One region of the Bacillus sp. CPT56D-587-MTF genome, then DNA from elsewhere that is predicted to be linked to it. Evidence: riboswitches for the same ligand, from Rfam matches in the RefSeq annotation. Region 1 holds a riboswitch; the other holds the start of a gene.
The links. Region 1 has a riboswitch for S-adenosylmethionine ahead of AC3WVZ_RS11585 (ECF-type riboflavin transporter substrate-binding protein). Riboswitches for the same ligand answer to the same signal wherever they lie in the genome.
Positions count from the first base shown of each region.

Region 2: another riboswitch for S-adenosylmethionine. It lies ahead of AC3WVZ_RS14725 (hypothetical protein); the one in region 1 lies ahead of AC3WVZ_RS11585 (ECF-type riboflavin transporter substrate-binding protein).

Region 1 covers NZ_JBYTEF010000001.1:2,270,942-2,275,621, forward strand. Annotated here, with positions in the region: gene AC3WVZ_RS11565 (peptidoglycan D,D-transpeptidase FtsI family protein) at 1-6, shown strand, start outside; gene lepB (signal peptidase I) at 83-613, shown strand; gene AC3WVZ_RS11575 (macrolide family glycosyltransferase) at 872-2,059, shown strand; gene AC3WVZ_RS11580 (aspartate/glutamate racemase family protein) at 2,150-2,830, opposite strand; SAM riboswitch class I at 2,985-3,100, shown strand; gene AC3WVZ_RS11585 (ECF-type riboflavin transporter substrate-binding protein) at 3,241-3,789, shown strand; gene AC3WVZ_RS11590 (ABC transporter ATP-binding protein) at 3,800-4,680, shown strand, end outside.
Region 2 covers NZ_JBYTEF010000001.1:2,859,901-2,864,580, reverse strand. Annotated here, with positions in the region: gene AC3WVZ_RS14740 (ECF transporter S component) at 1-635, shown strand, start outside; gene AC3WVZ_RS14735 (YwiC-like family protein) at 818-1,540, shown strand; gene AC3WVZ_RS14730 (hypothetical protein) at 1,571-1,762, opposite strand; SAM riboswitch class I at 1,921-2,019, shown strand; gene AC3WVZ_RS14725 (hypothetical protein) at 2,120-2,377, shown strand; gene AC3WVZ_RS14720 (SWIM zinc finger family protein) at 2,640-3,029, shown strand; gene AC3WVZ_RS14715 (NAD(P)H-dependent oxidoreductase) at 3,053-3,628, shown strand; gene AC3WVZ_RS14710 (hypothetical protein) at 3,625-3,978, shown strand; gene AC3WVZ_RS14705 (short-chain fatty acid transporter) at 4,019-4,680, opposite strand, start outside.

The DNA of each region.
Region 1 (4,680 bases):
AATTAAAATGTACGAAACGTCTCTAGCATTCCTGTAAACTAGAGGCGTTTTTATCTGGGAATAGATTAGAAATGGGGTATATATGAAGCTGTTTATTCTAAAATATTGGAGGAACATATGTAGCTACATATTCATTATAATAGGGGTTATTTTTATTAATAAGTCCTTTTTATTTTGTATGGTAGAAGGAATTTCGATGCAACCTACTTTGAATGAAAAAGATTATATACTTGTTAATAAGGTAAACGTCTGTTTATCGTCTTTTCATCATGGAGATGTTGTCATTATAAAAAAAGAAGACGCGCCTACTTACTATGTGAAACGAATTATTGGATTATCGGGGGATAACATACAACTAAAAGAGGATGAGGTATTTATTAACGGTAAAAAGCGTGATGAGTCGTATATACATTTAGATATGTCACAAGTATCCAATCGTTTTTCAAATTTTAGAGAAATAAAAGTTCCTACGCATAAATTATTTGTGTTAGGTGATAATCGTAATCATAGTAAAGATAGTAGGAATACACTTGGACTTATTGATGAGTCAAATATAATAGGTAAAGTAGAAATGATATTTTATCCATTTGATCATATAAAATGGATAAAATAATTCTATTAACGATTCACGTTTTATAAAATCAATCATATATTGATAGCATAGGACAAGCAGAAAAGCTTGTTCTAACCTCACAGAACACTCCTTATCACGGTTAGGCATCTACATAGGTAGATGCTTTTTTTATGTTGATGACTGAAAATTATTTATCAATATAATGTAGCAAGCATATTAGGACTATTAGGGGGAGATTACTTGTACAAATAACAGTATGCTTAATTAAAACAGTGAAATGTAAGGAGTGAGGAATAAGTGCTAAATATTTTAGTAGTTAATTTTCCAGCAGAGGGGCATGTAAACCCTACATTAAATTTAGTAAAAGCCTTTACTGAACGAGGGGATAATGTACATTATATTACAACGGCAAACTTTAAGGATAGAATTGAAGATTTAGGAGCTACTGTACATACTCATCCGGATCTATTAAAAGAGATTTCTATTGATGCTGAAACCTCATCTGGGTTAAATGCTTTCTTTCATGTGCATGTTCAAACTTCTTTATATATATTAGAAATTACGAAACAATTATATGAAAGTATAAAATTTGATTTCGTAATTTATGATATATTTGGCGCAGGAGAGTTAGTAAAGGAATATTTACAAGTTCCAGGTGTAGTGTCCTCACCTATATTTTTAATTCCGCCAGAATTTTTGAAGACATTACCTTTTCATCCAAATGCAGATATGCCATTTCAACCAGAGGAAATCTCTGAAAAATTACTAAATCAGATGGAACATAAATTTGGAGTAAAACCAAAGAATAATCTTCAATTTATGAATAATAAGGGTGATGTTTGTCTCGTATACACAAGTCGTTATTTCCAACCTAATAGCGAATCGTTCGGGGAAAATAACATTTTTATTGGACCGAGTATTTCAAAGCGTAAAACAAATATAAAGTTTCCACTGGAATCACTTAAAGAAAAGAAAGTTATTTATATTTCAATGGGAACACTGCTTGAAGGACTCGAACCATTCTTTAATACTTGTATTGATACTTTTTCAGATTTTGATGGGATAGTTGTAATGGCAATTGGTGATAGAAATGATATTTCTAAAATTAAGGAAGCACCAGATAATTTTATAATTGCTCCATACGTACCTCAATCAGAAATATTAAATGAAGCAGATGTTTTTATTACACATGGCGGTATGAATAGTGTACACGATGCCATTCATTATAATGTCCCATTTGTAATAATACCGCATGATAAAGATCAGCCAATGATAGCGCAAAGATTAACTGAGCTTGAAGCGGCACATAGATTATTGAAAGAACATGTTAATGTACACACTTTAAAAGAGGCCGTAACAGATGTACTTTCAAATGAAAAGTATAAATATGGTATAAGAAAACTTAATGATAGCTTTTTAGAATGTGGTGGTTCAAAAGAAGCGATTGCAGTTATTGAATCTCTTTTAAATAAAGTAAAACTTTAATTGGTGGGGCTTTACTGCCTGCAAATAGCGGGATAATTAGTCGTAACTGTATACAAGCATAGAGGTTCTCACCTTTATGCTTGTGTATTCTTATCCAGCAAATTGTACAGCAGTATTTGCATGTAAAAAAGCAGTATCAAAAACGGGAACAGTAAGATCATTTTGGGAGATGAGTAAAGGTATTTCAGTGCAGCCTAATAATACACCTTCAGCGCCGTTTTGAATTAATGATTTTGTAATTTGTAATAACCTTTTTTTAGATGTTTCTGAAATGATCCCTCTACTTAATTCATCTAATATGACATGGTGGATAAAAGTTCTTTCCTCGTCATTTGGGATAATTGTCTCAATGTTATATTTCGCTAATCGTGATTTATAGAAATCTTGCTCCATCGTTTGTTTTGTTCCTAATAGTCCGATACGTTTTATATTCTGTTCTACCATTTCTTTAGCACTTACATCACCAATGTGAAGAAGCGGGATAGATATTGCTTGTTCTACCTCCTCGGCAAATAGATGTACAGTATTTGAACACATTAATAAACATTCAGCCCCAGATTTTTCAACTTTCTTTGCAACTGTAACTAGTTCATTTTTCACTTCTTCATATTGATGGTTTTGTAATAAAGTAGTTACTTCACCAAAGTCCATACTATATAAAATTAGCTTCGCATTTTGATCGTATTGAGAGAGTGTAAGTGTATTAATATGTTTATAGTATAATGATGTAGATTCCCAACTTAATCCTCCAATCAAACCAATAACTTTCATAATGCATTCCTCCCCGAAACGATTTTGAATTCATTATTTCATAATTCCGATAAGAATACAATGATTTAAATGCGCTATTTAATAAAAAATAAAAATAGTAAGAAAAGTGTTGAAATTTACATTCTTTAGTGCCATAATACGAATTACAAATTAATACTTATCCAGAGAGGTGGAGGGAACGGCCCTAAGAAACCTCAGCAACCCCTATGCAATTTTATAGGAAGGTGCTAATTCCGCAGAGGACACGATGTGTTTTTTGAAAGATAGGAGGATTCTTGAAAGTGAAAGAAAGTGACCTCTTATGTAAGAGGTCATTTTTTTGTTGTATAGAAAGGGAGTGTCGATGCATAATTCATTTTTAAATTAAATATAGAGTAATAAAAGTTGACTAATATGAGAGGGGAATTGTCATGAATAAATTATCAACAAAGTTAGTAGTAGCAATCGGTATTGGAGCAGCATTATACGGGATATTAGGACTTTGGGGATTTTCTATTGCACCGAATACATTTATTAAACCAGCATTAGCTATATTAACTGTTTTTGGAGCATTATTTGGTCCAGTGGCAGGACTGTTAATCGGACTTATCGGTCATACCGTAACAGATACGATTGCTGGATGGGGTATTTGGTGGGGATGGGTTATTAGTTCAGGAATTATTGGTTTTTCAATGGGGCTTATTCAAAAAAGAGTTGGTTTTAGTGTGAAAAACGGGTCGTTTAACAAGGGGGATATTTCTTATTTAGCAATTACTGGGCTAGTTGGTATTGTCATTGCTATTATATTTGCTGGGGCATTCGATATTATTGTGATGGGAGAACCATTTGACAAAATTGTTATACAAGTATTAGGAGCAACAATTTCCGATGTCATCGTTTTCTTAGTACTTGGATTGCCACTTACAATTGGTTTGGCGAAATCCAATAAGAAACATACACATTTAAAAATTGAAAAGTAGGGATGTTAACATGCAACCAATTATTTCGTTTGAACAATTCACCTTTCAATATGGGCATGCTGCGCAGCCTACTTTAAGTGATATTACCTTTCATATATACCCTGGGGAAAAAGTGCTAATTGCTGGACGAAGTGGTTCAGGAAAGTCGACATTAGCTCATTGTATAAATGGGCTAATCCCATTTTCTTACGAAGGGAATAGCACAGGTAACGTTTTAATTGCCGGTAAAGACCCAAGGGAAGGAAGTATTTTTGAACAAAGTAAACAGGTAGGAACAATTTTACAAGATCAAGATGCTCAATTTATTGGTCTGACAGTAGAAGAAGATGTAGCTTTTTATTTAGAAAATGAATGTGTAAAGCAAGATAACATGAAAAAGATTGTTTCGGACTCATTAAGAAAGGTGAAGATGCATACGTTTCATAAACAAAGTCCACATGAATTATCAGGAGGTCAAAAGCAAACAGTTTCTCTTGCTGGTTTATTAACAACAAATGCGGATATATTATTGTTCGATGAACCATTAGCGAACTTAGATCCACTAAGCGCCATACATACGATAGAACTTATGAAAGATATACATGAGCAGTATAATAAAACGATTGTTATTATCGAACATAGGATAGAAGAAATTTTAAAACTGGATTTAGACAAAGTTATATTAATTGATGAAGGTAAAGTCATTGCGATGGGAACACCAAAAGAAATCTTAGCGTCAAATATATTACCACGTATTGGCTTAAGAGAGCCTATTTACATCGAAGCATTAAAGAGATTACACTTTGATTGTAATAATGACGTAATATATCCAATGGAAAACCTTCAAAAAGAAAAGGTAAGCAACGTTATAAAAGAGTGGATGGAGAAACAAGTCATATTAGAAAGGAATGC
Region 2 (4,680 bases), 590 kb from region 1:
CGACACTTGTTATGGACGGTTATTACATGTTAAGTAGTTTGTTTCTATTAGCGGTTATTATGTTACCTTTCTATATCCGTTTTGAAAGAAAGGCGTTTGTTTCACGTGAAATTGTTCTCGTTGCTGTATTAGCGGCAATTGCAGCAGTAAGCCGGGTGCCATTTTCTATTTTACCAAGTGTACAACCAACTTCTTTTGTCATTATCGTTTCTGCAATTGTATTTGGAAGTGAAACTGGTTTTATGATTGGTGCTACAGCAGCAATCGTATCTAATATTTTTTTAGGACAAGGTCCATGGACACCGTGGCAAATGTTTTCGTGGGGCATGATTGGTTTTATAGCAGGTTTACTTCGTAATACATTTTTTATGAAAAAGCTATGGGGAAGACTTCTTTACGGAGTAATTGTTGGCTTTTTATTTGGCTGGATTATGAATTTCTGGGGCCTTCTCGGTTTTATACGAGAAGCAACATGGGAAACTGTCATTTCGTATTATATCGCAAGTTTTTACTTTGATTTGAGCCATGCGATTTCGAATGTTATTTTCTTATTACTATTTAGTACTTCATGGATTACGATTCTTACAAGATTTAAAAAGAAATACGGTATATTAGATGAGCATAACGTGACATAGAAAAGCATACTCATATAAGGTAGGGTCGCGACTTACATATTCGTTTGCCTCTTTCATGCTTCTTACATAATGTAAGGAGCATTTTTTTGTCAAAAAATCGATTCAATATGCATCCGCTATTATATAAAATTATTTGTATAATTGTAGGTGAGAACTTTTTTCAAAAGGGAGGTGTATAGTTAATGAAGTTAGTTATTCCGAAGCAACATGGTGCATGGGCCATGCTTGTTATTCCTTTTTTATTAAGTGTCATACTTGGGAAACCTACTATTTATCATATTCCATTGTTTTTAGCGTGGTTCTTTATCTATTTAGCTACGTACCCATTTCTTACGTACATAAAGCAAAGACGAAAAAAAGAGTTTTTACAAGTTTCCATTATTTATTTTCTTATTGCGTTCCTATTTGGGATGATTTCTTTATTATATGAGTGGCGAATTCTTTTATTCGTAATAGTAATGATTCCATTATTTATAGTGAATATGTATTACGCTCGTCAAAAAAATGAAAGAGCACTATTAAATGATATTTGTGCGATTATTGTGTTTTGTATCGGTGGGTTAATTAGTTATTCCTTTTCAATGAAGCAAATCGATCATACAGCATTATTCATTGCGCTTATTTCATTTTTATACTTTTTAGGTAGTACGTTCTATGTGAAAACGATGATTCGTGAAAAAAATAACCCGAAGTATCGTCTTATATCTTGGGGATATCATATCGTATTAACGATAATCATATTTGTGATTAATCCGTGGTGTTCTCTTATTTTTATACCAAGTGTCATTCGAGCAATTGTGTTGTATGGCAAAAAAATTTCTATTAAAAAAGTAGGAATTTTAGAAATTGCTAATTCTGTATATTTTTTAATCATAACGGCAATAATTATGAAGTATGCCATTTGAAAAAACTTCCCATCAATTGATGGGAAGTTTTTAATCTTTTTCTAAAATGTGAACGGTGTACTCGCAACGTTGAATAGCTTGTTCAACAGCATAAAGTGATTGTTCAATACGAGCGCGATTAAAATCTTTTTCAACTGTTTCGAGCGCTTCTTCTAAACAATTTTTAGCTTCTTGTAATGATTGAAAAGAATCTTGTACATATCCGCGAGCATTTTGATGCATTTCATAATCCTCCTTGCATGTTCGTATATGGGTAGTATGAACAGTAAGGAAGAAAATATAATTTGTTATATTTATTATATTTATTATATTTATTATATTTATTATATTTGTTTGACAATTAAAGTGGAATTACGTATAGTAAGAATTAAGTGAATATTTTCTTATCCAGAGAGGTGGAGGGACTGGCCCGATGAAACCCAGCAACCGCGATGCAGGTGCTAATTCCAGCAGAACATATTTGTTCTGGGAGATAAGACGAAGATATATACGTAACTTCTTCTTATCGGAGAGGTTTTTTTATTGCAAAAAAACCGATTACGAAAATTTATATTAAGAAGAAAGGGGTTGCGCATTACTGTGACACTCGAAAAATACGTAAAACTGCGTAGTACAGTTTATGAATATATGATAGAGCAAGATAAGCCGATATCATTGTTAGATATTCAAGAACATATCGTTTCGCATCATGAAGGAAAATTCACGAAAAAGATGTTGCATCAATTTTATTTATCAAGATTATTAGACGAACTAAAACTGGATGGGAAAATTACATTAGCTGATGAATATCTCTATGCTGAAAAAGGGGTATTGTATAAGGCGAGAAAAGGGAGCTAAGCTCTCTTTTTTTCTTAAAATAACGGAGTATGTAGAGTAAAAGACTGCTAAAGCAGCCTGATACAGGGAATGGTGTTGAGTGTGTAGTGTCAAAAATTGAATGTGCCTGAAAGAGGCAATTCATATCGGCTGCAAATGAAAAGAGACACCTTCGCCGAATAGGTGTCAGTCGTTTTGTCACGTAGACTTGCTACTTAACAGTAATTAGAATAACATGCAGGATTTTTGAAGTCAAAAGGGAATTAAAGGAAGGGGTACAATTATGTACGCTTACTTATTAAAAGATATAACGAAATGGATCCCAAAGTACATTGTAGATAAGGGATATGAATATTATGAAGATGGGCATGTAGAAGATGTTGAAATACAAGATAAAAAAGTGTTTGCTTTCGTTACTGGAAATGCAGGGGATTATGAAGTAGTTATCGATCTCGAAGATTTTTCAGAAAGTAACTGTGAGTGTCCCTATGAAAATTATTGTAAACATATGGCGGCAGTTGTTTATGATATGCAAGGTGCTGGTGAGAGTGCAGTTAAAGAGAAACTGAAAGATTTAGAAAAAGAAGAGTTACTTATATTATTAAATCGATTGTTGCAAAGTTCGAAAAACGTACAAATTGTAGAGAAGTTATTAAAGAAGGAGAAACTTTAACGTATAGAGGGAGTTGTTTTGTAGTGAACGTACTAATTATATATGCTCATCCTAACCCTTCAAGTTTTAACGCGGCGATTTTCAATCATGTGCAAAAAGGACTACAGGAAACAAATCATTCAGTTACCGTACTTGATTTATACAAAGAACAATTTGATCCAGTCCTCGTATTTAATGAAGAGAAGAAAAGACGCGATTTAGTAAATGAAGAGGAAACAGCTCGGTATAGAACGTTAGTAGAAGAAGCAGATACACTTCTATTCATCTATCCAATATGGTGGTGGGGGATGCCAGCAATTTTAAAAGGATTTATCGATCGTATTTTCGTAGCTGGATTTGCTTATAAATATGAAGGGGCTCTGCCGAAAGGATTATTGCAAGGGAAAAAAGCATGGGTTATTAATACGTTAGACTCGCCTCTATGGTACGTCGCATTGTTATATCGATCAGCAGATTGGATTATGATGAAGAGAGGTATTTTACGTTTTTGTGGCATTCGCGATATAAAACGGTCAGTGTTTCAATCTGTGAAAACGAGTAAAGTATCAAAGCGTGAGAAATGGTTATTACAAATAGAAGAAAAGGCTCGTGCATTATGAATGAAGTCGATCGTATTATAAACTGTGTTCAGTATGATGGCGAACTTTTTCGGAAGTATGTTACGTGTTTACTTCAATTGAAAAAATGCAGCGAAACATTTCAGCAAATTCAAATAGAGTTAAGAAATGATTATTTAATAAGAGGAATTTGTGAAAGAGAAGTTGATCAGGTAGTAAGGGGAAGTAAAGAATATGAAACATATTTTCTTCCTAAAGCGTTACAGTGGAATTTTTTGAGGGAACATCCACACCTGATCGGAAAAATTTGCGAAGATTTTTTTGCATTTGAGTCATTACATCTTACGGAGTTAGAGTGGGAGAAGATTATAAATTGCGTGGGAAATAAGTGATTTATTATGTAAAAAAGCTAGTATAAAACTAGCTTTTTGTTTAAATAAATAAGAAACATAGACTAATGATAAAACCCGCATATAGTAAGTTCACAACACAAAATCCCATAATGTCACGAGCACCTAAACCAGCTATCGCTAATGCTGGTAATGCCCAGAAAGGTTGAATTAAATTCGTCCAAGCATCGCCCCATGCAATTGCCATTGCTGTTTTTGCAGCAGGTACACCAAGTTCAGCGCCAGCTGGAATCATAATTGGTGCTTGCACAGCCCATTGACCGCCACCAGATGGAACGAAAATATTAACGATACCAGCACTTAAAAAAGTAAAGAGCGGGAAAGTTGATTCGTTTGAAATGCTAATAAAGAAATTAGAAATAGCTCCTCCAAGTGAAAGTCCTTCACTATTTGCTCCAATCATCATGCCCATAATTCCTGCGTAAAACGGAAATTGAAGTAAAATGCCAGAGGCACTTTTCGTAGAGTCTGAAAAAGCGCGAATATACTGAATCGGAGTGCGGTGGAAAATAAGTCCAGCAATTAATAACATAAAAATCACGATATCGAGAGTAAGATTAAATCCTTTCGTATAAAAGTAATTGAAAATATAAATGAGACCTAACAATCCAACGCAAAGTGTAATAATAATGCTATTTTCCATCTTTTCAGCGAACGTATTTTTTTCTACTTCTTGAGCAGCAG